Regions from separate parts of the Alteromonas sp. NFXS44 genome, predicted to be linked through region 2. Evidence: predicted binding sites of a transcription regulator. Region 2 holds the regulator's gene; the other holds the start of a gene.
The links. The regulator FNR, encoded in region 2, switches genes on or off when oxygen is low (the NO sensors DNR and NnrR bind a similar motif). The targets are predictions, from matches to a motif close to TTGATCTAGATCAA.
Positions count from the first base shown of each region.

Region 1: the regulator FNR is predicted to act here: its motif matches at 13,565-13,578, upstream of ccmA (cytochrome c biogenesis heme-transporting ATPase CcmA).

Region 1 covers NZ_JAGDEA010000005.1:125,790-141,499, reverse strand. The annotation lists gene J3369_RS05835 (ABC transporter permease) at 1-631, shown strand, start outside; gene J3369_RS05830 (ABC transporter ATP-binding protein) at 628-1,278, shown strand; gene J3369_RS05825 (KpsE/RkpR family capsule polysaccharide export protein) at 1,301-2,410, shown strand; gene J3369_RS05820 (peptide MFS transporter) at 2,610-4,091, shown strand; gene J3369_RS05815 (DUF6170 family protein) at 4,202-4,504, shown strand; gene galE (UDP-glucose 4-epimerase GalE) at 4,501-5,520, shown strand; gene J3369_RS05805 (MlaA family lipoprotein) at 5,623-6,441, opposite strand; gene ccmI (c-type cytochrome biogenesis protein CcmI) at 6,438-7,691, opposite strand; gene J3369_RS05795 (cytochrome c-type biogenesis protein) at 7,688-8,140, opposite strand; gene J3369_RS05790 (redoxin family protein) at 8,137-8,742, opposite strand; gene J3369_RS05785 (heme lyase CcmF/NrfE family subunit) at 8,739-10,736, opposite strand; gene ccmE (cytochrome c maturation protein CcmE) at 10,733-11,203, opposite strand; gene ccmD (heme exporter protein CcmD) at 11,205-11,435, opposite strand; gene J3369_RS05770 (heme ABC transporter permease) at 11,425-12,180, opposite strand; gene ccmB (heme exporter protein CcmB) at 12,180-12,848, opposite strand; gene ccmA (cytochrome c biogenesis heme-transporting ATPase CcmA) at 12,845-13,510, opposite strand; gene J3369_RS05755 (hypothetical protein) at 13,652-15,710, shown strand, end outside.
Region 2 covers NZ_JAGDEA010000007.1:81,682-97,391, reverse strand. The annotation lists partial or broken gene J3369_RS10655 (tRNA 2-thiocytidine(32) synthetase TtcA) at 136-312, opposite strand; gene uspE (universal stress protein UspE) at 404-1,324, opposite strand; gene fnr (fumarate/nitrate reduction transcriptional regulator Fnr) at 1,428-2,171, opposite strand; gene J3369_RS10640 (sulfite exporter TauE/SafE family protein) at 2,193-2,861, opposite strand; gene ccoS (cbb3-type cytochrome oxidase assembly protein CcoS) at 2,854-3,045, opposite strand; gene J3369_RS10630 (heavy metal translocating P-type ATPase) at 3,050-5,431, opposite strand; gene J3369_RS10625 (FixH family protein) at 5,428-5,907, opposite strand; gene ccoP (cytochrome-c oxidase, cbb3-type subunit III) at 6,061-7,020, opposite strand; gene J3369_RS10615 (cbb3-type cytochrome oxidase subunit 3) at 7,025-7,198, opposite strand; gene ccoO (cytochrome-c oxidase, cbb3-type subunit II) at 7,200-7,805, opposite strand; gene ccoN (cytochrome-c oxidase, cbb3-type subunit I) at 7,818-9,251, opposite strand; gene J3369_RS10600 (hypothetical protein) at 9,482-9,934, shown strand; gene bfr (bacterioferritin) at 9,967-10,434, opposite strand; gene bfr (bacterioferritin) at 10,434-10,910, opposite strand; gene J3369_RS10585 (cation:proton antiporter domain-containing protein) at 11,039-12,616, opposite strand; gene J3369_RS10580 (FMN-binding glutamate synthase family protein) at 12,865-14,493, shown strand; gene J3369_RS10575 (universal stress protein) at 14,559-14,981, shown strand; gene J3369_RS10570 (hypothetical protein) at 15,003-15,359, opposite strand.

The sequences.
Region 1 (15,710 bases), on a different contig from region 2:
CCGCAGTTTTATCAGCGGTGACGACGTTCACTCGGTCCCATTATTTGTTTTTATGATGTTGGGTCTGATGGGTGTACAAACGTTTATGACCTGTACGTCTGTTGTGCCTGACTCTATCGGAAAAGCAAAACCCCTCTATGCATTCAGGCAGGTGCAGCCTATGGCTGCGCTTATCACCTCGGCGTTTATGGAATTTATGATAAAAGTTGGTGTGGTTTGCCTGATTGTGTGTGCGGTGTATTTAATGGAGATTGATTTTGAGGTAAATGATCCGCTACTGTTAATCGCACTTTTCGCATTACTGTGGGTTTTTTGCTTTTCCATCAGTCTGGTATTCGGTGTGCTTATCGCCTTCATACCTGAAATGAAAAAAATCAAAAATATGCTTAACCGGCCTATCTTTTTTATTTCCTGTACCTTTTTCAGTCTGCAGGATTTCTCCCCTGAGGTCTGGCCCTGGCTGACCTGGAACCCACTTGTCCACTTTATAGAACTCGCCAGATATGCCTGCTACGAAACCTATGGGGATGCCGGTGTGTCTTTGCAGTTTGCTGTTGAAGTTACCGCAATCAGTTTGTTTACCGGGTTAGCGCTCTATCACACAACCTGGAAGAAGGTGTTGTCACGGTGATTAGAATAGAAAATCTGACTAAGAGTTACCCGAGCAGGCTCGGGCCGCAATATATTTTCAAAAATTTAAACTTCGAATTCCCCACCGACCATAGTGTGGCCATATTGGGTAAAAACGGTGCCGGTAAGTCCACATTGTTCCGTATGCTGGCCAAAAGCGAATATCCGGATAAGGGCAGGATCCTGACAAATAAATCCATGTCCTGGCCGGTTGCACTGGCCACCGGTATTCATCCGCAAATGACCGGCAGGGAAAATACGCGGTTTATTGGCCGTATCAACCAGGTGGAATCGCTGACTCAGTATGAAAAACAGGTGCAGGAATTCGCAGAGATTGGTGGGAAGTTTGATTTACCGGTTAAGACGTATTCCTCAGGTATGCGTGCCAAGCTGGTTTTTGCCTGCTGTATTAATATTGATTTTGATATTTATCTCATTGACGAAGCAACTTCTGTAGGCGACCCCACATTTCGCCGCAAGGCCCGTAATGCCCTGAAAGAGAAAAATCTGACAGCAGGTATGATCATGGTTAGTCACGAACTGGACCAGATCAGGGAATTTTGTACTTCAGCCATTCTTATTGAAGACGGTAAGCTGAATTATTTCAGCGACCTGGAAGAAGGCATCAGTGCCTACATGGCAGAATAAATTTAGGTTAAGTGATATTAAAATGATGAAAGCGAAAGCACCCCTCAACAAACTGAAAAAGAACAAGCTGGTTTTCATTCTTGCGCCCTGGCTGTTATATGCGTTCTACCTGATTGTGTGGGCAGCACCGCAATATGAAAGTACAAGTAAGCTCATTATTAAATCCACAGACGGCGGCAGTTCCTTTGACCCCACCAGTTTACTGGGTGCATCAATCAGCGGCGTAGCGTCGACAAACGACAGTCAGATCATTGAGAGTTATATTAAATCTCAGGATATGATGCGTTATCTGGAGAAAACGTTGTCCTTAAGCAGCCATTACGGTGCAGACCATGCGGACATGTTCAGCCGTTTACCGGAAGACCACAGCCAGACACAATTTTATGAGTATTACCTGCAACAAATTTCAGTGGAAGTAGATTCAGCATCTTCTGTTATCACCCTGAATGTAAAAGCTTACACGCCGGAATTTGCACAGCAGGTCAACAGCACCATTGTGGATAAGGCCGAGCAATTTCTGAACGACATTAACAACAATCTGGCCAAATCTAAAATGGAATTCGCTAAGGGCGAGCATCAGGTTGTAGAAGATAAACTGCAAACTGCGAAGCGTGACATCCTCGCGTTCCAGTCTAAGTACAACGTGCTTGACCCTACCGCCGAAGGTGCTGCTTCCCAGCAAATTGCATTCTCTTTGCAGGCCACACTGGCGCAAAAGAAGGCAGAGCTGAATACCATGGAGACGATGATGTCACCCAGTGCCCCTGAGGTACAAAACATCAAACGTCAGATTGGTGCCCTGCAACAACAAATTAATATTCAAAAGGAAGGCTTCAGCAACCAGGTAACCGGAGAATCGCTGTCTGTAACAGAACAGATGGCAAAGTACTCTGACCTGCAAATTCAGATGCAACTGGCTATTCAGGCCTTTTCGTCCTCGCTGGTGTCACTGGAAAATGCCAGGGTCGAAGCCTATCAGAAATTACAGTATCTGGTCACCATCGAGTCACCCACCCTGCCGGATGACAATGCTTATCCTAAAACAGTCTATAACATGGTGCTTTTTGGTGTCATTTTACTCATCCTGTATGGCACAGCACGTATTATCATTGCGACTATCAAAGAGTTGTAAACAGCTAAAAGGGCTACACCTGCCTTACAGGGTAGTCCTTTTAAAGACTAAGCGTTTTACCCTGTAATTCTCTTGTGTATAGTGGAGTCAGGCATTAATTCACCTGACTGAGTCCGCCAGGAAACAGAACCGCCGTTATCTCAGGCAATGAATTACAAAACCAATAACAATCATTACAAAACGGAACGACATTGTGACAATAAAAACATCTAACGATTCCAGTTTCTTTGGCCATCCGGGGGGCCTGCAGACACTGTTCTTCACTGAAATGTGGGAGCGCATGAGCTACTACGGTATGCGTGCCCTGCTTGTTATTTTCATGACTCTCACCATCCAGCAGGAAGGTTTAGGCTTCGACAAAGAAACCGCCTATGCCATTTATGGCTTGTATACCGGTGCTGTTTATTTCATGGGCCTTTCCGGCGGCTGGCTGGCAGACCGTCTGTTCGGTGGCCAGAATGCAGTGTGGTACGGCGGTATTATTATTATGTGCGGCCATATCGTGCTGGCCATCCCCACCACCTCTACCTTCTTCATCGGCTTAATCCTGGTTGTGCTTGGCACAGGTTTATTGAAACCCAACATCAGTGCAATGGTCGGTCAGCTTTATTCTGAACATGATGCCCGCCGTGACAGTGGTTACACCCTGTACTATATGGGTATCAATATCGGGTCAATTATCGGTAACCTGGTGTGTGGCTGGTTAGCCGTTAACCAGGGTTATCACTGGGCATTCGGTGCTGCTGCAGTGGGCATGGCTATTGGTCTTGTTCAATACAAAATGACTCAGCATAAACTGCCTTCAGAATCAGCCAGTCCGACAGTGAACATGACACCAGCCGGTGTGAAGAAAAGCTGGACCGGCATTATTTTGTTCCTCGTCACACTGTCCATCGTCACTTATGCCATGAGCATGGGTTATCTGGTCATTGATGTTGCAGAAGTCGCAGAGTCGGTAGCCTATCTGTTTACTGCAATTTTCCTGCTGTATTTTGGTTTCATCTATTTCTTCGGCGATTTAAGTGAAAATGAAAAGAAGCGGATGCTTGCATTATTTTTAATCTGCGTAGCCTCTTCCTGCTTCTTTGCCGGTTTCGAACAGGCAGGTTCTTCACTGAACGTGTTTGCTAACGAAGATACTGACCGCATGTGGGGCGACTTTGAAATTCCTTTCGCCTGGTTCCAGTCGCTCAATTCATTGTTCATTATTGTATTATCACCTTTCTTTGCCGCCTTGTGGATCCAGTTAGGTAAACGAATGATGGATCCTTCCTACGGTATCAAGTGTGCCCTGGGTACCCTTATCATGGGCAGCGGTTTCATCGTAATGTTTTTTGCAGCCATGTATGCAGCGGGCGATCAGAAAGTGGCGCCTTACTGGTTAGTTGCTACCTACTTCCTGCACACTGTGGGTGAACTGTGTTTAAGCCCGGTAGCATTAAGTGCGGTAAGTAAATTATCCCCCCGTCGCTTCTCAGGACAGCTGATGGGTCTGTTTGTACTGACTTACTCTATCGGTAGTGTGATTGCTGGTGTAATGGCCGGTGCGTTTGGTACAGAGTCAGATAATGTGTCGGCACTGTTCAGCAATATCGCCATGTTTGCCGGTGTCATCGGTGTACTGGTTCTGGTATTCTCGCTGAAAACCCGTAGCTGGGAGAAGCTGCCACAGGAAGATTAAAGACCTTCCACCAAAGGCGGGTTGATCCCGCTACCGATTAATTTATTATAAACCGCTGTAACGTTATTCCTGGTTCAGCGGTTTTTTCTTTTCAGGATCATCAAGCAGTAATGGCAATTTATTTTTCTACCAGACAAATTCCGGGCCTGTCCGCTCTTCCCCTTGCTCAGCGTATGACTGTGTTGGACAGTGCCGCAAAATGTCTCACTGTCCCCGAAAAAACTCTGCTCAATATTTTAAAACTACTGGTTATCGTACCGGTGTTTGCATTGATTATACGGACAACAACGAACTGGCACTCATTGCTGTGGGCATTGCTGGTATTTTTGCTGTATCCGTTAGTCGTGAAACCTATTCAATATTCACTGTGCGCCAAGTATGTGCCACAAATATTATCTAAGGAGAGACAATGAAAACCATCCTGGTAACAGGCGGTGCAGGATATATCGGCAGCCACACTGTGCTTCAGCTGCTGGAACAGGATTATCATGTTGTCGTACTCGATAACCTGGTTAATTCCAGTGCCGAATCCCTTCGTCGTGTTGAAAAAATCACTGGCAAACAAGTGACATTCGTTCAGGGTGACATCCGCGATGACAATGTACTGAATACCATTTTCAGCCAACATCAGGTCAATGCAGTGATCCACTTTGCCGGGCTGAAGGCGGTTGGTGAATCTGTACAGAAACCACTGGAATACTACGAAAACAACATGTACGGCACGCTGAGCCTGTGTAAGGCAATGCGTAAGTACAATGTCATGAAACTGGTTTTCTCTTCTTCAGCCACTGTTTACGGCGATCCTGTGTCGTTACCATTGCATGAGAAAATGGCAACAGGTCATCCGACTAACCCTTACGGCATGTCGAAACTCATGGTGGAACATATGCTGACGGATTTGTACAAGTCAGATGAACAATGGAATATCGTGTTGTTGCGTTACTTCAATCCGGTGGGTGCACATAAATCAGGCCTGATTGGTGAGGATCCTAATGGTATTCCGAACAATCTGATGCCCTATATCTCTCAGGTAGCTACAGGTAAACTGGAACAACTGAGCGTATTCGGTGATGACTACGATACAGAAGATGGTACAGGCGTAAGAGACTACATTCACGTTGAAGACCTTGCCAATGGGCACCTGAAAGCACTTGACCGCCTGGCACTTAACATGGGACTGGATGTGTACAATCTGGGAACCGGACAAGGCTATTCCGTGCTGGAGATGATTAAAGCTTTCGAAGAAGCATCAGGGCAAACCGTTAACTACAGGATAGCTCCCAGACGCAGCGGTGATGTTGCCGCCTGTTATGCCGACCCCACACTGGCGGCAAAAGAGCTAAACTGGCATGCTGAAAAGAACCTGCAGGACATGTGTAAAGATGTGTGGCACTGGCAGTCAAATAACCCGAAAGGTTATCAGGACTGATTATGAGCCGCCGGCACACTGAAATGTGTGCCGGAACAAGTAACCGGAGTGCGGAGAAACTTTCTCCGCATACATTTATTACTGCAGCAATCTGAATGACGGTTAGTTCTGCTCTTCTGGCAAATCAAGATCATCAAGCATAGATTCGAATTCTTCGAAATCGTCTAACTCTTCCTGCTTAATCACCTTTTCACCACTTTTTCCGTCAGTCACACGAAATTCCAGATTCTGGAAATAAGCGTTTTTAACGAAGGCATAGTCATCAATCGCCTGCTCAAGCTGCGGCTCCTGATCGATCAGCCCTGCACGGCCTTCCAGAATAGAGACAGCGAAACGGGCCACATTCATGCTACCGGTAAGCACAGTCATCGGATAATACACGTTATCCGCTACATCACCGGCCAATGAGCGCGGATCGCTTGGCCCCAGTGCAGGAAACATGAGGTAAGGACCTGTTTCCACGCCCCAGTAACCGAGCACTTCTCCGAAATTCTCACGCTGACGTTTGATACCCATCGCGTCGGCCACATCAAACGCACCGAACAATCCTACGGTAGAGTTGATGATAAATCTGGCCAGACTATCCAGCCCTTCGTCAATTTTTCCCTGGAAAAAGTTATTAAACATATTGCCGGGCTCATCCAGGTTATTGGTAGCATTCACAAGCCCGGTGCGGGCAAATTGCGGCATAACCGTCACATAACCAATTGTTACCGGGCGCAATATGTATTGATCAAGTACTTCCCAGTTGAAATTCCAGGCCACACGGTTCAGTGGCTCCAGCGGATCCCGCGGGTCGCCTTGCGGCATCTCGTTGCTGGCCTGTGCCTGCTCATCCACAGCACGCTGACTGGCGCAACCTGACATTAACGTTATGCCCAGCAAAATGCAGGCGAAGAGTGATTTAGACGTATTGATCACTGCAATTCCTTGTTGATTTGTATCGGGAGCGGGAGCACTTCGCCCGGTGACACCGGTACCGTAAGTACTCCACTGAGGTCTCCGGCAGCGGGCATAACATCATCACCGGTCGATATTCTTGCGGTAAGCTTAACCTGCTGCAGAGATGCCAAAGTGAACGTTGGCACCATGGCATTATCCGTACTTAGCGACAAAGATACAGGAAAATTTTGTAACTGCATTTTAACTACGGCCGCCGGCATACGGTTTTCACTCTGTGCATCCTGCGCATAAACAATCAGATAACCATCGTCAGGGAGTTTATCTTTTATTTCATCAGCAATAGTTACCGTAATATCAAACCCGGTTTTAGCAGTCATTTGCTCTGCTGCAACAGGCACAGCTTGTTGCTGTTTTTTAAGACCGGCAATACGTTCTTCCAGCGCCAGGCGGGTTTCATGCTGCGGCGGCAGTTTATCGCGGATAAGCGCAAAGTACCGTTCGGTGCCGGCCAGATCACCCAGCTTTGCCGATACCACAGCCATCATCAAAGATAAGTTATCATTCTCAGGGTTTTCTTCTGTCAGACTCTGCAAAACCCGCCGGGCAGCGGCCAGCTTTCCGGCGTCTTCAGATACCATCAATGCCTGTGCATAGGTAATCCTGATAGTCATGTCACCGGGTTTGAGTGACATAGCCCGCTGAATGGATTGTAAGGCCTGTTCATCTTCTCCCACAGACATCCACAACCGGCCCAGAAACATCCATCCGGTAGCATCTTCGGGTTCGCTGCGTAGCCGCTGACGGATAGCATAGGTCAGGCTGGCGATATCCTGCGCGGTGAAGTTACCGGCATCACCGGATGCCAGCTTGTCACTCAATTCCGGTAATGACTCAATCGCTGCCTCAGCGTGTCTGACCTGTTGCAGATGGTTAACCGACCCGTAAACAATGGTGCCCGTTGCTATGGCCAGCACTGCACCGGTCAGCAAAGGCAGAAGTGCAGACTGTTTCTTAACTGTCGCTTCAGAAACGGCCTCATCCACCATAGCCAGCTTAAGTTCATCACTGGCTTTTTGCCTGTCAGCTTCGGAAATAAGGCCTTCTGAGACCTCTCTTTCCAGTTCAGTCAGCCGCTGACGGACAATTACAATATTCGACAAGACATCCCGCTGACGTACTTCACGACGTCGTAGCCAGGGGAAGGCAACGAGCAACAGAACCAGTGTGATCAGTCCTGAGGTAATCAGCCCGAATTCAGTCCAGCTCATTCTTTATCCTGCTTTAACATAGCTTCTGCGCGCTTTAATTTCTCTTCCGTGTCCACCGGCATACTCTGCCCGGATTTACGGGTGACGAAGAACAGCACCACTGCAATAAACAGCACGGGTAAAGCCCATAACCAGAATGTGGCAATGTTCACCGGCGGTTTGTAATAAACAAAGTCACCGTAGCGTTCTTTCATGTAGCCGATGATTTCATCTTCCGACTTGCCCTGCTGCATCAGTGAGTACACTTTCCTGCGCATATCATGGGCGATCATGGCGTCAGAATCGGCAATATTCTGGTTCTGACACATGGGACAACGCAGTTCTCCGGTCAGCTTGAGAAAAAGTGCCCGCCGTGCCGGTTCGTCAAAAGCATAGTTATCTTCTACCGATATCGCGGTCACAGGCAGTAAAGAAAACAGTAAAAGCAAAGCTATCCGTATGGTATTCATCGGGCTCCTCCGGCTTGCTGCGCTTCCTGCTCAGTCAGGAGCTTACGGTACAAGGGCCCGACTTTGGTTTCCCAGACTCTGGGATTGATATCACCGATGTGATGCATTCTGACAATACCGCGGCTGTCTATCAGGAAGTGCTCCGGAGCACCGGTCACACCTAAATCCAGCGATGTGTCACGGTAAACATCAAAGATATTGTACTGATACGGATTGCCGTAGCGGCTTAGCATTGACGTGACTTCCTGCTGCACCCGGCTCAGTGTTTTCGTGCCGAAGTCAGGATCCAGGTCCTGATCAAAATACAAACCGACAAAGTTGACCTGCTGCTCATTACGTAGCTCCGTGAGATAAGGCATTTCAACGGCACAGGTAACACACCATACGCCCCACACGTTCAGAATTGTGACCTTGCCTTTAAAAACGTCGGGAGTGTAAACAACATCAGGCTTCATCAGATCGGGCAACGAGAAGTCCGGCACCACCTTATCCTGCACTTGTGAGTCCAGTGCTCTGGGATCGGAAAACAGTCCCTGAAAAAGAAACACCACCAGTGCCAGAAAAATCACCAGCGGAATAACAAATAAACCTGTTTTTTTCATCCCTGCTCTCCTGCCATAGCGGATGTTGAAGCACGAAAGACTTTTTTCACTTTTGCCAGCCTTGCCATCCGGTAGCGGCGGTCTGAAACAGAGCAGATCCCACCCAGCGCCATAATAACTGCTCCGGCCCAGATCCATGTGACAAAGGGTTTAATGTACACCCTCACCGCCCAGGCACCGTCATCAAGAGGTTCGCCCATAGCAATGAAAAGGTCACGGAAGACGGTGGAGTGAATGCCCGCTTCCGTCATCGGCATTCTCTGCACGGTATATATGCGTTTTTCCGGTTCCAGGTGGACCAGTTTTTCACCATCAACATACACATCAAAAACGCCGATATCAGCGGTATAATTAGGCCCCTGAAACGGTTTCACTTCACTGAATGTAAACGTGTAACCGCCCAGCTCTGCGGTTTCTCCGGGAGCCATACGGATATCACGCTCCAGCGCGTAATTTGACACAAGGGTGATACCAATAATTGTGACAGCAAAACCAAGGTGACCAAGAACCATGCCCCAGTGGCTGGGTGTGAGCTTACGTAATTTCCGCCACAAGCTGTCCTGCGGCATTGCATCAGTGCGCTGCATGACTTCCAGCACCGAGGTCACCAGGATCCACGCTGCCAGTACCAGGCCGAGTGCAGCCATATAGGTGGGAGAGTCGTAGGTAAAATTAATCAGTAGCCCGGCGCTGATACTCAGCCCGGCGGCAATGGAAATTTGCTTTTGCAATGCCCCCGGCGCCTGGTGCTTCCATCTTGTCAGCGGGCCGAGGCCAAGAAAGAACACGAAAGGTACTATCAGCACTGTAAACATCTGATTAAAGAACGGCGCACCGATGGATATAGAACCCAGGCCAAGCTCTTTATGAACCAAAGGCAGCAGCGTGCCCAGAAGCACTACCAGTGTTGCTGCACACAAAAATACATTGTTCCCCATCAGCAGGACTTCACGGGAAAACAGGCCATAACGGCCTGGTGATTTCAGTTGTGATGCTCTCAGCGCATATAGCAATAAACCGGTTCCGGACAGCACTACCAGGATACCGAGTATAAAAAGTCCTCTTGACGGGTCACTGGCAAAGGAGTGTACAGATACAATGACGCCGGAGCGCACAAGGAAAGTGCCTAGCAGGCTTAATGAAAACGCTGCGATGGCTAACAGAACAGTCCAGGATTTAAACACCTTACGCTTTTCTGTCACAGCCAGAGAATGCATCAGCGCCGTACCAACCAGCCATGGCATGAAGGACGCATTCTCAACAGGATCCCAGAACCACCATCCGCCCCAGCCGAGCTCATAATAGGCCCACCAGCTTCCCAGCGCGATCCCTACGGTGAGGAACGACCATGCAGCAATCACCCAGGGGCGTGACCAGCGTGCCCAGGTTGAATCCATCTGACCGGAAATCAGTGCGGAAATGGCAAAGGCAAAGGAAACTGAGAAACCCACGTACCCCATATACAACATGGGGGGATGAATAATCATGCCAAAATCCTGTAAAAGAGGATTCAAGTCCCGCCCGTCCACAGGAAAGAAAGGCAACATGCTGTCAAACGGGTTTGAAGTAAGCAGCATAAACAAATAGAAACCGATCCCCACAGCGCCCAGCACCGACAAAACACGGGATACCATTTCATCCGGAATGCCTTTGCTGAATATTGCTACAGCCATGGTCCAGACAGATAACATCAGTACCCACAGCAGGAACGAACCCTCATGTCCGCCCCACACGGCTGTTACTTTGTAATAGTCCGGCAGTCTGCTGTTTGAGTGTTGCGCTACGTAAGCGACACTGAAATCATCGGTGACGAAGGCCCACACCAGCGCAACAAACGCCAGCAATGTAAACAGGAACATGCCAGAGGCCAGCGGCTTGGCAGTGCCCATCAAAAAAGTATGCTTTGTCTGCGCGCCCCATAGCGGATACACAGCCAGTAAAATGGCGCATACCAGTGCCAGTGTCAGTGAAATATTACCCAGCTCAGGGATCATTGTCCGGCTCCGGTATTTGCCGGCTTCACGTGTTTAATGCCTTTCATCTGTTCAGCCAGTTCCGGCGGCATATAATCTTCGTCGTGTTTTGCCAGCACTTCCTGCGCTTCAATGACACGGTCTGCCACCAGTGTACCGGTAGCCACAATTCCCTGCCCCTCACGGAAAAGATCCGGCAGAATGCCTTTGAAACGTACCGTCACTGCGGGTCCCGTATCGACAAGGTCGAAGGATACCGCGAGACTTTCTTTGTCACGGTTGACAGTGCCGGGCACAACCATTCCGCCTATTTTCAGTCGCTGGCCAACCTGTGGCTTCACGCCTTCGCGGCCATCGACGATTTGAGATGGCGTGTAGAACAAATCGATGCTGTCGGTCAGTGCGAACAGCATCAGGCCCACAGCACCGGTAACCAGCGCGCCAACCAGAGTAACAACTAGTAACCTTCGTTTTCTGCGCGGATTCATACTAAACGCTCCTGTCAGAATTAGGGGAAGAGGCCTGAGCGGCTTGCGCAGCCTTACGGATGCGCCCTTTACGTTTTTGCTCAGCAGCAATGTGGCGGATGAGTTGCTTATGCGCCAGCAAGCTTTGACAAATAATGCCGGTCATCACCAGCGCGGCAATGCCAAATGACAGCCAGACATAAAATCCGTAACCGCCCATAGCCCAAAATTCTGCCCAACTGTTAAACTGCATCAGACGTCTCCCGCAAACCGGTGATATCCCGCACCCAGGGCCGGTGCATTTCCCGCCGCAGAATTTCAGTTTTCATACGCATGGTCGTAACAGCGGCGATAAACAGCGCAAAGCCTGCAAGATTAATCAGCAGTGGCCACAACATTTCCGGTGCAATAGACGGCTTGTCGAATTTGGTGATGGTGGAACCCTGATGCAATGTATTCCACCATTCTACTGAATAGTGGATCACCGGGATGTTCACAACCCCCACCAGCGCCATAACGCCTGCCGCTTTACCCGCCTGCTGTTTATCTTCAAACGCGGTATATAAGGCAATGACGCCAAAATACAAAAACAGCAAAATAAGTTCTGATGTCAGCCGTGCATCCCACACCCACCATGCGCCCCACATAGGTTTCCCCCATGCCGCACCGGTAAGCAAAGCAATGAATGTCATTGCAGCACCCACAGGCGCCATGGCAATCATGGCCATGTACGCGGTCCGCCATTGCCAGACCATTCCCACCAGCGCAGCTACGGCCATGGCGACATAGGTACTCATTGACAACATGGCAGATGGCACATGGATGTAGATAATTCTGAAGGAGTCACCTTGCTGATAATCCTGAGGCGCAAAGAAAAGCCCCCATACCGTACCGCACAACAAGCTGATTACTGCAGCCACTGAAAACCAGGGGAGCAGCGTATTACAAAGCTGGTAAGCCCGCTCAGGCTTGGCGTAGGGATGTAACCACTTCCACATCAGTTCTGACTCACTTTTAAAGAGTAGGCAATGGCAGCCGGAGCTAATGCCATTGCCAGCAACAACATCGCGCCAATAATAGCAATTTGCGCCCTGTAGGGTAATTGTAGCGCAGCTGCATCCACTGCCGAGGTAGCAAATATCAATAATGGAATGAAAAACGGGATCAAAAGCAGCGCCAGGAGTACGCCACCACGCTGAAGCCCTACCGTTAATCCCGTGCCGATTGCACCCACCAGTGACAAAAGCGGTGTTCCTAACACCAGGGTGAGTACCAGCGCTATGTACATGTCAACAGTGAGATTGAGAAACAGCGCAAGCAGAGGTGACAACAGCAAAAGCGGAATGAAAGTAACCAGCCAGTGGCAAAGTACCTTTAAGGCGGCGACGGCATAGTACGGCTGTCCGGATAGTTGTAACTGTTCCAGTGAACCATCTGCGAAATCGTCCCGGAATAACCGCTCCATCCCGAGCAATGAGGACAATATGGCGGCTATCCAGATAACGCCCGGGCCAATCCGTTGCAGAGTTTCAGGGCCGGGTCCTATTCCCAGCGGAAACAGTGTCACTACCATTAATAAGAACATAAGCGGCTGAACCAGCTCGGCCTTCTGGCGAAATGCCAGTGCCAGGTCACGTTTAAAAACCCCCTGATACAGGCCGCTCAAAACCGGTACTCCAAATCAAATGTCTTATACCCGCCCGCGCGATGGCTCAGTGTCTGGTGTGAGGTAATCAACACAGCACCGCCATTGCTTGCATGTTCACACATTTTATCTTCCAGTTGGGCAACGCCACGGATATCCAGTGCGGTAAAAGGTTCATCGAGGATCCACACGTCAGCCTGCTTCAACCATAATCTTGCCAGAGCGGCACGGCGAAGTTGCCCTGCAGACAGTGTGCGGCAGGGTACATCTTCCATACCCACCAGCCCCACCAAAGCCAGCACGTCATAAAGATTGTCTTCGTTAAAGCTGACGTTATGCTGCGCACACCAGAATTGAAGGTTTTCCAAAGGCGACAAGGTGCCGTTTATGCCGGCTTTGTGTCCTATATAGATGAGGCTGGTGAACCAGTCTTCGCCCAATGGTTTCCCCTGCCAGAGAAGGGAGCCGCTTTGAGGCTGACTTAATCCACTGAGGATACGCAACAAACTGGTTTTCCCGGCACCGTTAGGCCCACGCAAATAAATCAGCTGCCCTGGCAGGAGCTGAAAAGACAGATCTTCGAACAATACTCTGTCCCGTTTAATGCACGTTAGTTTGCTGGCAACCAGTCCCGACAAACCGCTATCCTCTTTAACATATCTTTGTATATTCCGGTCTGTCATTCTAGCATAGGCAAAACGGAACACATCACGCCCATTGGCGTATTAAACTTTTTTATGACTTAGTTCAAACTGAAGGACCATTGACAACAGTGAAATGCACAAAATGCTTGAATTTTTCAATTAGTTGCCGATAAATCTGACATGAACTTGCAGATTGCTCAACTGTTTTCGGCGAATGCCACTGCCGCACCGGTTAACCCCGACGCTGGAGCATTGCGTTCAGACACCTTGCATCAGCTGCCTGCAGTAACCATAACCCGTTTACCCGGTCCGCTTATTCAGTTGACCGGAAACGCCCTCCCTCAGGACGGACTTGTCGTAAAAGATCCCGGTCTCAGCACATCTCAGCCGCAGGTTTCCCTGGCCAGAACATCGGTCAGTCAGATGACGTTATTTGAACTTCTGCCTGTGAAGCACAGTGCAGTACTGACACAGGCTGATACTCAAAGACTGGTTACAGCAGTGGCAGAAGGGCTGACACAAACACAGCAACTCAGCCTTGTCAAAAATAATCAGGCCTTATCTCTGGGCGCCATGGTTGAGCAGGCGTCCCCCAAACAACTAACACTCAGGTTACAGTTACCCGGCGCCCCAGTGATTAAACTGGATTTACCGGCAGCCCAACACGCTGCCACTCAGGCCGGAGACAAATTATCCTTAAAAATAACGCCTTCACCTGACAGCAGGCAGTCAGGATGGCAAATTACCTTAACGCCACAAGGGAAAGGCTCTGCGCAGCCTGCACAAAGTGTGACTGTACCGGCATCAGCGCCGGTAGTAAAACTGGCTCTGGCAAAAGCGCTGGTCAGTGAAGGGCTTAGCATTGAGGGGAAACTGCCGGTCGCACTGAAGCGTTCATTGCATTTACCCGATGGCTCATCAGGCAGTACGGGAAGAGAAACATTACTAACCCTGAATGTCAGCATGCGCGGAACGCAACTATCAGCGACGGGCACCCAAACACGCCCCCTTGCTATGGTCAATTTGCCACCTGCTTTAGCGACATCTGCAAGCAATACTCTGCAGGCTCTTCCGCCGGTCCCGCTTAAACTGGCAGACATTGCAAACCGGAAAGGGTTGCCGGTATTGCATATCCTACCGCCACCGGATCTGGCGGCTCCGGTAGCCAGTCAGCAATTATCAGGCGCGACATCTAATAATATAAAAGATGTCCTTTCTGCAGGGCCGCTGAACCTGCCGCCCGAACAACTTAGCCGCGTCAGTGAAAATATCCGTAAGCTTTCACGGCAACTTCTCGCAGAAACAGGCTCTACATCAGAAGCACTGACTAAACTGGTTTCTATCCTTACCAAAGCGTCTCCGGGAACGGCTGCCGGTACAAGGGACTTAATGAGTGCTTTATCCGCTCAGATAACCGCTTCACTTCCTGTTATAAAAACTGCCGCGGGAACTGACAATATTCAACATGCCGTTACCGTTCAAACAGAGACTGGCATTCTTTCTCAGGATACGGCGCAGTCGATTAAACAGCTGTTGCAGACACCCGCCCTGGTCACAACGCCAACGAATATTCTTAATCCGCCATCACAATCCGGTTTCGTGAATGCCCTTATCACGCTATTACAAATCAGTTTTGCAGGTCGCGCTGTTCGAAATCAGCCCGACCTTGCAAAAGCGCTGGATAAAGCTGAATCGGTAATAGTCAGAAGTACAGCTTCGGCCGGCGGGGGTAGTCCGCCATCAAAAACTGCCGGCGATATGGCACAAATCGACAGCAGGACCCATTTGCTCGATCACGTTAAGTCACTGCTCGCGAATCATCAGCAACAAAAACTCCAAAGTGCAGAAGCCCGGTTGCAGGGTCAGGACACCTTGTATTATGTGTTGCCTGTAGCCGGTGATGATCAGCCACCTCCCGAACTTTTTCTTCGTGTTGAAGAGCGGGATACGCGGGAAGAGCAGGCAAAATCGTCCGCACAGAGAATATGGCACCTGACCATGAAACTCAGTGCTGGCGGGGACGGAGAGCTGCTTGCCAAAACTAAAATTGATAAGGACGTTATTCATATCAACGTATACACATCGACAGATGCTCTGTTGATAAAGGTTATGGAAACCATGCCATGGCTGTTAAAGCGTTTAAAAGGCCTGGGACTTGAGGTTGAGCAGCATAGTTGTCAACGGGGAAAAATACCTCCGTCACTCAAAGACACGCCCTATCAACTGTTCGAGACACTGG
Region 2 (15,710 bases):
GGTAACTCAAAAGTTACCAAGCTTTACTAAAACATTCAAAGGATAATAGGATAAACCGTCAGAGTTTCTTCTAATGATGATTTAGAAAGAGCTTAAGAGGGGGATGTTGGTTTACAAAATATTTATTTATTATAATTTTCCGCCGGATAAGCACACCATGACCTTGTCGCCGTCTTCAATCATATTGAAGTCTTCGATGGCTTTGCCAACATGTCTGCGCAGTCTTTTCTGCAACTTGTTAAAGTTGTATTTTTGTTTACTTTGCGCACTGTGACTGGCGTTGTCAGATGGCGTAGATGTTACTTGATTCATGGCACTTCAGAACTGGCTGGAAAAATAAAAGTACCATTATACAAAAGCAGACGGAATGCTGCTACACAAGCAGCATTCCGTTATCGCGCATTTACTTAACCGGAGATGTAAACCCGTCAGGTTTAACCGCCAGGACATCGCAATTCAGGTTATCAATAACATGCTCTGCTGTATTGCCCAAAAAGGCGGCTGATATGCCTGTACGTCCCACGGTACCGATGACGACGAGTTCTGCATCCAGCTGTTCAGTCACTTTCGGGATGGCTATATCGGGTAATCCCTCGACAACATGGCAATTTGCTACGCCGATCCCAAATTTAGCGCTGTGGTTTTCCATTTCCTGAACATGATGATTGCGCACAGCATTATGATACGTCTCAGGATTGAAATCGGGGATCTCAATGGCGATATTCAGTGGGGCAGAAGGATAGGCATTAACCAGATGTACCTGACCGCTCAGTAACTCTGCATAATCCTTTGCGATACCGGTCAACTTGTCATTCAGTTGTGCATGTTCTTTGTCTTCTGTACCCACATTGACTGCCGCAACAATATTACCGTTTTCAGGCCAGGCATGGGCTTTGACAAGTAAAACCGGAGCCGGACATTTTCTCAGTAAGTGCCAGTCTGTTGGTGTAAAGAGCACTGATGCAAAATCATCGTGTTTGCGGGTAGCTTTAACGACCAGGTCAACCTGACGGTTAATGGTGTAGCGGGTAATGGCTTCGTAACGTTTATCACTCCACTCAACAGCAACCTTTACATCATAATCATCGTAGCGGGTCAGATTTTTTTCTGCCCAGGCAATGCGGTCTTTGGTTACCGCATCACGCATGGCTTCACGCTCACTGCGGGTGAGCATTGTTGTCATGTCATAAGAAAAGTCGTATACAACAAGCAGTGCGTGTACTTCTGCACCGGTTTTACGGGCAATTTCGATGGCTCTTGAAAGGGCAGGTTGTTCAGGGTTGTCGGCCTGAACGACGGCGAGAATACGTTTGCAGGTGATCATGGCGTCTCTCCTTATTGATGAAGACAATAAATACTGCCTTCATCTTTAGTATAAGACTTACAGCAGGAGAGACCTTGTTTCAGATCAATATTTCAACGGGATCTTAATCCACGCAAAGAGTAGGAATGTCCATAGAGTGCAGCTTTTTATCCATAGCCGCAAAATCCAGAACAGTAATGAGCTTCGCGTCTACTTTGATAATGCCTTCTTTCTGGAAGCGAGTCAGCAAGCGGCTGATCGTTTCTACCGTTAAACCGAGATAATTACCGATTTCGTTGCGGGTCATACTCAGATTGAACTGACGGTGAGAAAAACCCCGTTCTTCAAACCGACCGGACAGATGGGCGATAAAATAAATCAGACGTTCTTCTGCCGTCCGTTTATTCAGCAGCATCATCATTTCGTGATCCTGCTTAATTTCAGCACTCATAAAACGCATGATCTGATGGCGCAATTTCGGGAATTGCTCAGACATTTTTTCAAGAGTGGAATAGGGAAGCTCGCACACCATAGCCGTTTCCAGTGCCTGAGTGTAACTCTGGTGAGTGTCGTCACGTAAACCGTCAAAACCGATAATATCGCCCGGGAAGTGGAAACTGATAATTTGCTCTTCGCCTTCTCTATCGGTGACAAAAGACTTAAATGAACCTGCCCGCACAGCGTACAGAGAGGTAAATTTATCGCCAGCTTCTACCAGGGTGTCGTGTTTATGCAAAGGCTTTTTGCGTTCAATGATGTCATCCAGTGACTCAATCTCAGTTTTGTTGAGGGCCACGGGCAGACACAGATGGCTGAAACTGCAATTCTGGCAGTGTATAGAAAAATCCGAACGTTTTTGCATGCTCACTTTCCGCTGTTTGCGATAATTCTAATGTATATTACTTAAAGCCTGCCACAACAGCAATAATGCGTACAACAGCAAACTCAAAGCAATGATTTGACGTAATACGGGTTGTCTGAAACCTGAGGAAAGCCAGTCTGCACCTGCCCGGACAGCCAGCAACGCCGGTAGCGTTCCTAAACCAAAACCGGCCATGATTACAGCACCGGATATTGCCGTCCCTGAAGCCAGTGCCCATGTCAGGGTGGAATAAACCAGTCCACAGGGCAACCATCCCCAAATCATACCATAGGGAAAGGCGCTAATAGGAGACCTGAAAGGTAAAAACCGTTTCGACAGCGGCTGAATTCTCTGCCAGAGTTTACTGCCGAGGGCTTCAACAGCGGTCAGGCCACGCCACCAGTTACCCAGATAACAGGCCATAGCAATCAGCATAATGCCACTGATGACGGCGAGTACAGGGCCGGTCACCGGTACAGCTTCTTTTGCTATCTGTCCGATACCGCCGGTAACAGCGCCGGCAAGTATGTAGCTGAATATACGACCAAAGTTGTAGCTAAGCGCATAGGGTAAAGGCGATGAGCCTGCCGGCGTGGCGGCAGACAGTGCCAGCGATACGCCGCCGCACATTCCCACACAATGAACGCCTCCGCCCAGCCCGACCAGCAAGGCAGAAAAAAACGACAGATCACTCATTGAGTTTTTTTCGTTCTTCAGCCAGTTTTTTTTCTTCAGGAGATAAATCATCATCGAAAAGAATACTGTAGCCCTGGCGATCCAGGTCTTCAAACTGGTTCGATTTTACTGCCCAAAAAAATACGCCGATGGCAATGGCCACAATGATCACAGCAAGGGGAATCAGGACGTAAATTATACTCATAGCGTTACTTTAACAGTCTCGTCGAATTTGTTACTACCAGAATACTACTCAGGCTCATACCAATCACCGCCATCCACGGCGTCAGGATGCCGGACACTGCAAACGGCAGGATAACCAGATTGTAGCCTATAGCCCATCCCATATTCTGCCTGACTGTCGCTTTTACTCTTCTGGCCATAAAAGTAAGGTGTCCGAGTACAGCCAGCTTATCATTTAATAAAATCACATCCGCGGCACTTTTTGCGATATCCGTGGCATTACCCACGGCAATGCCAACATCAGCGGCAGTCATCACCGGCGCGTCGTTAATACCATCACCCAGCATCATCACATGACGGCCCTGCCGCTGAAGGGCTGTCACGGCGTTTAATTTATCTTCAGGGCTGTTCCCGCCTGTGGCTTTGTCTACGGGTAAATTCGCTGCAATGTCGTCAACATTTTGCTGAATATCGCCACTCAGAATTATCCGCTCCAGTTGCGCTAGTTTGCTCAGGCTGTCTGCGGCATCCGCTTTAATTTTATCTGCTACACGAAAGGCGGCAACGGGCACACCGTTTTCGGTAAGAAACACGTTAGCGGGAAAGGGCGACAGGCCGGCATCAACACCGGTGAAAGAAGCCGAACCGGCTTTATAACTGCGGCCATTGCATTGCGCGCTGATACCCATTCCGGCCACAACGTCAACTTGGCTCAGAATTAATGCCTGATTGTTATCAGAAACAAAGGCAGCGGCAACCGGATGTTCTGAGCGGGACTCTATTGCCCCCATCAAAGCACGGATTTCATTTTCCCGTGCCGGCTCAGCAAACCAGCTGTTTATCTGAGCAAACTTTCCTTCGGTCAGTGTTCCGGTTTTATCCAGCACCAGGGTATCTACGTGGTTGATTTGCTCCAGTGCATCGGCTCTTTTCAATAAAATGCCATGCCGGTTAAGGTTTGCCATTGCGCAGGTGAGGGCAGATGGCGTAGCCAGCCCCAGCGCACAGGGGCAGGTTGCTACCAGTACTGCGATGCTGATCCAAAAGGCATTATCATTACCCTGCCAGTGCCAGTAAGCCCATGAGGATGCAGCCGTAATCAGTACTACGGCGACAAAATAACTGGAAAAACGGTCAGCCATAAGAGCGACCCGGGGCTTTGCAGCCATAGCGGTGGATTGCAGACGGATGATCTGATTTACCAGCGCAAATTTTAACGCCCTGGTTACCGTTATCGTTATCACGCCGGTGCGGTTTACCGTACCCCCGAACACCGCATCGCCAATTTGTTTGCTCACCGGATTAAACTCGCCGGTAAGCATTGATTCATCGGTTTCACTGATACCGTCAGTCACGATACCGTCTACGGGAATGGTCTCTCCGGCTTTGACCACAACAACATCGCCGGTTTTGAGCGATTTCGCCAGTACCTGTGTTAAGGTGTTATCCGCAGCCACCTGATTAGCGGTTACCGGAATATACTGCAACATATTCGCTGAGATCTGCGCGGCGCGGTGCCTGCTCCGGTGTTCCAGAAAACGACTCAGTAAAAGCAGGAAAATAAACATGCAAACTGATTCAAAATACACTTCGCCGCGACCGGTAACCGTTGCAAACAGACCGGACAGCCAGGTGCCCAACACTGCAATACTCACCGGTACATCCATATTCACGGTCCGGGCTGACAGAGCCTTAAGTGCGCCAACGTAAAACGTACTGCCGGAATACAGCACCACCGGTGTGGTCAGAACCAGCGCTATCCAGTGAAAATAAGACCGTGTCTGTGCTTCCATTGCATCGAACAAATCAAAATACAGGGCTGCCGCCAGCATCATTACCTGCATGGTCATCAGACCTGCGAGGCCGAGTTTTTTCAAAAAGCGCTTATCTTCCGCTTTGTATGAAGCTTCATGCTGGTCCGGTTGAAACGGCAGCGCCGGGTAACCAATACGCCGTAGCGTAGCCATGATGCTGCTGAGCGATACTGCCTCAGGTTGCCATATAACCACTGCGCGTCGCTGTGCTACATTCACCGCAATCTGGCTGACACCGGTGATCCGCGACAATTGCTTTTCAATCAGCCAGCCGCAGGCCGCACAGGTTATGCCTTCAAGAGTTAGCTCAATATGCTTGTTATTACCGTTATCAACGACGAACTCTTCCTGTAAGGCAGGCTCGTCATAGACAGACAGTTTATCCAGTGTTTCGCTTAATGCTGCATCACCTCTAGAGGCCGGTTCAGTGCGGAAGCGGTAATAGTCTTCCAGTCCGTTCCCGGTGATGGCCTGAGCCACGGCCTGACAGCCCGGACAGCAAAAATGGCGTTCCTGCCCGAGCACAAATGCAGTAAACGGCTTACCGGGTATATTAGGCTCGCCACAGTGGTAACAAGAAGAGTCGTCGCTCACGGGTTAAACTTAATGATACCGGAGGCCGGTAATTGGAGTGTATTCTGGATTTTCCATTCTTCATCCAGCGGTGTGAGTGAAACGCGCCATTTACCCGACAAAACGGTATCCGTTGTGCCGCGGTACACGCCACCGGCATCGCGGGTAAGTAATAATTCGGTATCCAGTGATTCCAGGGTTACGTGGAAAAAGGTCAGTTTCAATGCGGCACCGGATTGGGGAATACCGGAATGAAACTTCAGCGCGACGCGGTTTTCTTCAATGGTGAGATCGGTGGTGATATTCAGCTTTTTCGCCCGTTCGACTTTGTCCAGACGCACATTGATGGCTTTTCCTTCTTTGTAATAGTCGTCAATGACCAGGCTGTCTTCACCGGAAGTGGCAAAATGGATGAGAAAACCACTCATAATGACTGTCAGCACAGGTACCGTGATCAGGAACCAGGGCCAGAATTGTTTATACCAAGGCGTCTGCATATCACCACTTATTTATCTGCGCACAACTGAAGGTGCAAGATTACAGGAAATGAAACTTACTATGATGATTTCCATCAAGTTCCGTTTGTATTTTCACACAAAAAAGCCCTGAAAACAGGGCTTTTTGAATGACAGCAGTGTAATTAACCGGGGTCAGTTAGACAGGCTGTACACGTAGGCGGCCACAACGTGAATTTTGTCATCACCCAGGGTTTTCTTGAATGAAGGCATCACGCCATTACGGCCGTAAGTCAGCGTTTCAGTGACCGATTGTTCAGAAGAACCGTACAACCAGATATTGTCCGTCAGATTCGGCGCACCAAGTAACTGGTTACCTTTACCGTCCATGCCGTGACAGGCAGCACACACCATAAAGCGGGCTTTTCCGTCATCAATAAGCGCAGTCATTTCAGGCTCCTGTTCCCGGCCACTCAAACTGAGTACATAGGCAACCGTCTCTTTGATACCTTGCTCACCCATGGAAGCAATCCATGCAGGCATAGCGGCCTGACGACCCAGTGTAAGGGTTTCAACAATTTTTGCGCCGCTGCCTCCGTAAAGCCAGTCGTCGTCGGTGAGGTTAGGGAAGCCCACATTGGCGCCTCTTGCATCTGAACCGTGACACTGGGAACAGTTTTGTAAAAACAAACGTTGTCCTACTTTTACTGCTTCAGGATCATTGGCCAGTTCTTCAACCGGTACTGCCGCGTATTTTTCGAAAATCGGGTCATATAATTCCGCTGCCTGATCCAGCTCACGGTCGTACTTAACCAGTAATCCGTTCTCTTTCGCATCAGCACGGGCCTGAGCAGATTCTTCCAGTGACTGGATGTTCTGGTTGGAACTTTTCCAGCCAAGGAAACCCTGCCATGCACCTAATCCCGGGAACAAAGCGAGATACACAAAGCCCCAGACGATACAAACGTAAAATAAAATAGTCCACCAGCGGGGTAACTGGTTGTTAATTTCTTCGATACCATCGAAGACGTGCCCCATGCCTTCACCTTCTGCTACACCGGTTTTATTAGCCAGTGCCCAGCGTAACAGGATGAAGCAGCCGATAATGGTACCCAGTGTGATCACTGATATCCAAATTGTCCAAAACGTGCTCATGAGTTCAAGACTCCTGCTTATTCTTTTGAGATTTCTCTTTCACTTCGTCGGCAAAGGGCAGGTTAGCCGCTTCATCGAACCGCTTTTTATTGCGACCGCTGAACGCCCACCAGACCACACCAATGAAGCAAACAAACACTACGACAGTAAAAATGCTGCCCGCTATTCCCTGATCCATATCAGTTCAGATATGTGCCGAGGGATTGAAGGTAAGCAATCAGGGCCTGCATTTCTGTTTTACCCTTTACTGCCGCCTGTGCACCGGCGATATCATCATCGGTGTAAGGCACACCAAAGCCGCGGAACACTTCCATTTTCTTCGCGGTATCTTCACCGCTGAGCGTATTCTCTGCCAGCCACGGGAAACCGGGCATATTAGACTCCGGTACCACATTGCGGGGATTAATCAGGTGAACACGGTGCCATTCGTCACTGTAGCGGCCACCAACACGCGCCAGGTCAGGACCGGTACGTTTTGAACCCCACAGGAAGGGATGCTCCCATACCGACTCACCGGCTACTGAATAGTGGCCGTAACGTTCTGTTTCAGCACGGAACGGACGAATCATCTGGCTGTGACAGCCAACACATCCTTCACGGATGTAGATATCGCGGCCTTCCAGTTGCAGTGCTGTGTAAGGTTTTAATCCTTTTACCGGCTCAAGTACCTGCTGCTGGAACATCAACGGCAAAATTTGAACCAGGGCTCCCAGGCTGATGGCAATCAAAATGAGCACAGTCATCAGGCCAATGTTTTTCTCAATTATTTCATGTGGATTCTTCACAACAACGACTCCTTATGCTGCCTGTGCGGCGGGTTCAGCTGCAATGCTGCCCTTGGGCGCACGCACAGTTTTCCAGGTGTTGTAGGCCATCACCAGCATGCCGGCAACCACAAACACACCACCGATAAAGCGCACCACATAGAAGGGTTTGGAGGCTTCCAGTGACTCAACGAAGCTGTAGGTCAGCGTTCCGTCGGCGTTCACTGCACGCCACATGAGACCTTGCAGTACACCGGACATCCACATGGCAACGATGTAAAGCACCACACCAATAGTAGCCAGCCAGAAGTGCACGTTCACCAGTTTGGTGGAGTACATTGCACGTTGTCCGAACAACACAGGAATAAGGTGATATACAGAGCCGATGGACACCATGGCTACCCAGCCCAGTGCGCCTGAGTGAACGTGACCGATAGTCCAGTCGGTGTAGTGTGACAATGCATTAACTGTTTTGATCGCCATCATCGGGCCTTCAAAGGTCGACATGCCGTAGAAAGACAATGAAACAATCAGGAAACGTAACACCGGGTCGGTACGCAGTTTGTGCCATGCACCTGACAATGTCATGATCCCGTTGATCATGCCGCCCCAGGAGGGAACAAAGAGGATAACCGACATCACCATACCCAGGGACTGCGTCCAGTCTGGCAGCGCTGTAAAATGAAGGTGGTGAGGACCGGCCCAGATGTATAGCGAAATCAGAGCCCAGAAGTGAATAATGGATAAGCGGTAAGAGTATACCGGGCGTCCCGCCTGTTTAGGCACGAAGTAGTACATCATGCCAAGGAAACCCGCTGTCAGGAAAAAGCCAACCGCATTGTGTCCATACCACCACTGCATCATGGCATCCACCGCACCTGCATACAGTGAATAAGATTTCGTGAAGGAAACCGGAATCGCCATACTGTTACCGATGTGCAGCACTGCTACAGTAAGCATAAACGCGCCGAGGAACCAGTTTGCTACATAAATATGCGATACCTTCCGAATGATGATGGTACCGAAAAAGTTTATGATGTACGCAATCCAGACCAGCGCGATAAGGATATCGATAGGCCATTCAAGTTCAGCGTACTCTTTACTGGCGGTAATGCCAAAGGGCAAAGTTGCAACAGCAAGAACGATAACGGCCTGCCAGCCCCAGAAGGTAAAAGCAGCAAGTTTGTCGCTGAATAAACGTACCTGACTGGTACGCTGAACAATATAATAAGACGTTGCAAACAGTGCACATCCGCCGAAAGCGAAAATGACTGCGTTGGTGTGTAACGGTCTTAATCGGGAAAACGTCAGCCAGGGTGTATCGAAGTTAAGTGCAGGAGCAAACAATTGCGCAGCAATAAATACTCCCAGCCCCATGCCGATAATACCCCAGACAATTGTCATGATGGTAAATTGCCTGACTACTTTATAGTTGTAATCAGGTTGTGCTTGGCTTATTTCACTCATTTGATTGATATTCCACTTCAATGGTAAATGGGTTTCCAACTGCCGGATTCCGGTTTTGCGCAAGTTGCAGGCTTAACGCTTGACCTTTTTAATTCTGTTGTAATTATAGACAGGTCAGCTGGTACGCGGATAATAAGATTTTTATTTACAAAAAGATACCATAAACTAGTCGGGGTTGATCTCCGTCAAAGGTAGTAATAAACCGTCGCTATTTACAGTATAATTTTCACATGAAAACAACAAAAAAAGCGCAAAAATTCATCATTCCCACACTCATTCTGCTCCTGGCGCTGGGTGTGTATCTTTCAAAGCAACAGGTAACAACAACTGACACAGATAACGGTTTAGGCAATCCGTGTACATTTGTCAATTTGACCTGTGAAATTGGCCATGAACAAAATAAGGTTTCTGCCTCATTTGAAAGTATACCGGAGGCAGAAGAATCGATAACAGTTAACTTTTCTTTACCCTTTTCTCAACAAATTGAGAGTGTTTGGATTGAAGGGGTAAACATGTATATGGGCAAGGTGCCGGTGCTGGCAGAACGGATAAAAGAAGGGAGCTGGTCCGGATGGTTTATGCTGGGGAGTTGTTCTGAGCCACAAATGCGCTGGAAAATGTTGATCCATGTAAAAGATAAACCGGACCCCTACGTGATGTTCTTCGAAACAAAAATGCCCTGAACAGGTCAGGGCATTTATCGAAACAATCCGGCTTACATCTGTGAGTGCATGTAAAGCTGCAGACCCAGGCGCTTAATCAGGCCCAGTTGCTGTTCCAGCCAGTGAGCGTGATCTACTTCCGTGTCGTCAAGTAATTCAACCAGGATATCACGGGTAACGTAGTCATTTTCCTGTTCACACAAAGCGATAACTTCTTTCAATTTCGCATCGACTTCGTATTCAACGCGTAAGTCACTTTCCAGCATTGACGGTACGTCGTGACCAACCTTATAGCCGGTACGGGTAACCATGTCAGGCGTGCCTTCTAAAAACAGCATGCGTTCAATCAGTTTTGTGGCATGGCCTTTTTCGTCATCAAACTCATGGTTGATGCGCTCGTAAAGCTTGTTCAGGCCCCAGTCCAGATACATCTGAGAGTGAATGAAATACTGATCCATTGCTGCCAGTTCATAAGACAACAGCTCATTCAGCGCGTCATTGATTTTCGCGTTACCTTTCATTAGTCATCTCCCTCAATCTGTTTTAGCAGGTACGTTTCAAGACCCATTGCATCAATCTGATATTCCTGGGTTTCAATCCAGTCGAGATGATCTTCTTCGTACTCCAGAATATCTTCCAGCAGGTCACGGGAAACATAATCCTGCTTTTCTTCGCATAGCTTGATGGCGTCTTTCAGCAGGGGAATTTGTTCCAGCTGAAAACGACTGTCGCACTTAAGCATCTCTACGGTGTCTTCACCGATATACAGCTTGCCCAGTGCCTGCAGGTTCGGAAGTCCTTCTAAAAACAGTACGCGCCCGATGATAGCATCAGCCTGTTTCATGTCTTTGATGGACTTCTTATAATTCTTTTCGTTGAGCTCGCCGAAGCCCCAGTTTTTAAACATCCGTGCATGCAGAAAATACTGATTGATGGACGTCAGTTCACTGGTCAATACTTCGTTGAGTTTCGCGATGACTTGTTTATCGCCTTTCATAACGGTATTCCTTAAATTAACTGCACACATTATATGCCAATCTTTGCGTTAAATCAAAAAAATCTTTATAAATCAATGATATGCAAATGATAATAATTTCCATGTCGTCCTGTGTTCTTATTAGTCCTCTATTTAGCAGATGAATCATTGACATAAGCCAATGATTCTTCGGCAAAACCCAGGCCTGCCTCGGTAAAAAAGTTAAATACCTTGTCTACACCTTTACTTAATAAGGTTTCCACCTCATCTTCATAGCGGGCGATGGCAGCGATTTTACCGGTGTATCCCGAGAACTGAAGCTGTCGGGTAATATTCACCGCGTCCTCGATAGAGGGTAAAGCAAGCAGGATCAGTTTTACGTTGGAGGTATCGAGGTTTTCCCACAAGTCCACGTCTTCACCGTCTCCGCAGATAACATTGAGTCCTTCCTGTTGCAGGCGGTTAATTTTAACACTGTCGGCATCCATTCCCCATACAGCAGAGTCGGCCAGTTTATGCAGAGAGTTAAATGCACCCAGACCTACACGGCCCATACCGATAACAAGGAACTCGGCATTGGTGACCACCGGATAAATGTCTTCTTTGAGGCGGACAGGACTTTCGAATTTCTGAATGCCGTTTTTGATACGCAGATACTGGCCGTGACTGTTCCGGTACATGATACTGGTGATTACAAATGAAATAGAAACGGCCAGCGCAATAATGACCAGCCAGCTTTCGCTCAGCATTCCCAGACTTACTGCTAATGCGGCGACTATGAGGCCGAATTCACTGTAATTCCCCAGCACCAGTGAAGTGAGATAGCTGGTTCTCGCCCGTAAGCGCAGCCAGGTGAATAAACCAAAGAAAAGCGCGGCTTTAACGGCAAGGAATACACACAAAATAAGTGCAGCCATGATCATATTGAAATCCGGCAGGGCCGTGAGGCCGATAGACAGAAAGAAGCCGATGAGAAATAAATCCTTAAAAGCCAGCAATGATTTGGACAACTCTGTGGCTTTGGGGTGTTTAGCCAGAATGATTCCGGTGAGCAGGGCGCCGAGATCCCCTTTAATATTCACCAGGTCAAACAGGTGGTATCCGCCCAGCGCAAGCACAAACCCGGTAAGTGGCAGTAACTCGCCGTGACCTGATTTATCGATAATACGGTTAAGCAGCGGCATCAGCGGGAATACAGCCAGCAAGCCCAGCGCATAAACAGACGGCAGTTTACCCGTTGCAGCGACAAGGAACACCACAGCAAACACATCCTGCATAACCAGTATGCCGATGGCCAGTTTTCCGTGGCGGGTTTTGCTTTCTCCGCTTTCTTCCAGGACTTTTATAACACAAACGGTACTGCTGAAACTTAACGCAAAGGCAATCAGTAGAGCTGATTCAAAAGATATGTCACCAAACCAGAAAGCAGCGACAGCAGCCAGTATGTAGAGCGCTCCGGCAACGATACCAACCCAGATAAGGGTATGGGCGATACTGCCGGCCCAGACTTCACGTTTGTTGAGATCGCGGACATTAAGCTTCAGGCCAATGGTAAACAACATTATGGTGATCCCGAGATCTGCAATATGTTGCAGCTCGCCGGTCATTTGTTGTCCCGCTGCATTCAGCGCGAAACCGGCAACCAGATATCCTACCAGAGGTGGTATGCCTATCATTTTCACTGAGAGTCCACACACGAAAGCAAAGAGAAGAAATGTATATTCCATGAAACCCGCTGTTCTATTCCGGTTTAAAAAAGCCTGATAAAAGGATGCGATAACAGCATCATTTTGTAAATCTTTGATTGTGCTTATTTATCTGATCTGCCTCAACGATAACGATGGTTCTTTACGGTAAGATGGCGGTATAAAATAAACACCCCGTGAACGAAAAAAATGCCTTTCTTTTCATGATCTTTGTTATGGTCTTGCGCTTAAAAGCGTAATACGGCGCAGTTATTACCGGAACAGGCACTATGCACAAACGAATTATTGTAAGTTTAACCCTTATCTTTTTGATAAATGCCGCTCTGGCAGTGGTCTGGCATTATCTCTTATGGTTGCTTCCTCTCACCGGACTTTGTCTTCTCATTGCACTTTATGACCTGACGCAGAATCACCATTCAATTTTGCGGAATTTTCCTTTTATCGGCAGAGGCCGCTGGCTGGTAGAAGGCTTACGTCCTTTCATCCAGCAATATCTGCTTGAGTCTGAAACTGACGGTAAGCCCATCAGTCGCATGCACCGCTCAATTGTGTATCAGCGCGCAAAAAATGCTACTGACAGTTCACCATTCGGTACCCAGCTGGACACCTATGAAAATGGGTATGAATGGATTGGGCATTCTCTTTCAGCAATGGAAATTGATGAAATGGAAGAGGATCCCAGGGTAGTAATCGGCTCTTCAGCCTGTAAACAACCCTATGCATCCAGTGTGCTGAATATTTCAGCCATGAGTTTTGGCGCACTCAGTGCTAACGCCGTGCAGGCGCTGAATAAAGGTGCGGCCAAAGGTGGTTTCAGCCACAACACAGGTGAGGGCGGTCTGACACCGTACCATCTGGACAATGGTGGTGATGTGGTATGGCAAATCGGTACAGGATATTTTGGTTGCCGTAATGATGACGGTTCCTTTAATGCGAAATTATTTGAAGAGAAAGCCCGTCACCCGAATGTGAAAATGATAGAAATAAAACTGTCTCAGGGGGCTAAGCCGGGCCACGGCGGTATTTTGCCTGCACATAAGAACACTCCGGAAATTGCCCGAGTCAGAGGTGTTGAACCCGGCACTCAGGTAGACTCGCCGCCAAGACATACCGCATTCTCAACACCTCTTGAAATGATGCATTTTATCCGCGCTTTACGGGATATGTCAGAGGGGAAGCCGGTGGGTTTTAAACTGTCACTGGGACGAAAGAGCGAGTTTATCGCCATTTGTAAGGCTATGGTGGAAACCGGTATATGTCCGGATTTTATCACTGTAGACGGCGGTGAAGGCGGAACGGGGGCAGCGCCGCTGGAATATGCCAACTCTATCGGATTTCCGCTGCGTGAAGCTCTGGCATTTGTGGATGACTGTCTCACCGGATTTGATTTAAGACGGGAAATTAAACTCATTGCCTCAGGGAAAATAATTACTGCATTTGATTTGGTCAAAAACCTGAGCCTGGGAGCAGACTTATGTAACAGTGCCCGGGGAATGATGTTGTCTCTAGGTTGTGTGCAAAGTTTGTCCTGTAATACAAATAAGTGTCCTACCGGCGTAGCCACCCAGGATCCGAAACTGGCAAGAGGGCTGGTTGTTGAAGACAAATACGAGCGCGTGTACCGCTTTCATAAAAAGACGGTTACTGCTTTTATGGATATTCTGTCTTCCACCGGCCATCAGTCTCATTCGTCGTTGAACCGCACGCATATTTTCCGCAGGGTTAACCAGACACAGGTAATGCGCTACGACGAGATTTTTCCGCTGGTAAAACGGGGCAGTTTTTTAACGGGTAAAATTGCTGATGCATTCAAACTGCATGTGGCAGAAGCCAGCCCTATGAGTTTTATGCCTGTGAGTCATCTGGCAAAAATAGAAGAAGACACCAAAGCGGTTTAAATTTGATGCGTATCAAGATTGTTGTCTGACTATGCTCTATAGTGAAAGAAAAACCGGAGACATTTATGGCTGCTTACGACTCAATACTTGTTGCTATCGATATTTATTCTGATTATGAAGGCGTGGTTCACCGGGCTATGCAACTGGCGGGTAACAACGTGAAGCTGAACCTGCTTTATGTTGTCTATCCCCAAACCAGTATCGAGCCTTACGGGCTGTTTCTCGAAAGTGATTTTTCTGATGAGATCTGTCAGCAGGCAAAAGAGAAACTTGAAGGGATCGCGCACCGGCATAACATTCCGGTTTCTCACACTCATGTGGTTGTGGGCGCTGCAGCCGATGAAATTCATGCCGCAGCGGAAAAACTGGGAAGTGACTTAATTGTCATCGGTACCCACGGTCGCAGTGGCATGCGGTTACTGTTGGGATCCACAGCGAATGCGGTGTTGCACGGCGTGAAAACAGACGTGCTGGCCGTGAAAGTTTAATGTCAGTACACCCTGGCGGTGTCACATCGACACCGCCTTTTTTCCTTCTTCCAGCTGGCTGTTAACCAGTTCTGTGACTGTGCTTTCAATAAGCTTAAGATGGGAGTGATGCACTTTCGCCTGCTTTTTGTTTTCATTAGACACGGTCTCAAACAAGACATCATCTTCTTCACTCGACACTTTCACCAGTACGTCATTATCGTCACCGTTCACCGGCACTACAACGTAGAGCGGTTCATTATGGGATTCAATGTACGTGAATGCCTCTTCAGCAGAATGGAAGGGTGATTTTTTCTCAGGTTGAAGCTTCCAGTGTGACGACTGGGTAACGACTTCAGCAAGCAACTTAGCGTGTTTTTCTTTGATTTCCGATGACATAGTAATAGCTCCTGTTTGCAGTTACTTTTGCTACGGCATGATAACGAAAACAGATTGATTTCTTGCTGCATTTGCAATTCTTTATTGAATAATTACGTTATAAATAATGCCGAAAATACGGAATAAAAAAATACTTGCGTACTTCCCATTTATACAGATATTCATTTCATTCTAAAGTCTATAACCTCAGGTTATGATTCATGACCGGCTTCTTTCATTACCTAAAACGCTGTTTAACGCTTAAACAGTCTTAAAATGGCGTGTTGGCTATGGATATGCCGGCGGCTTCTGATTTTTCTTGCCCTTCGTTTCAGATCTGACATTTGAATTATCGTGATAAATTATTACTAC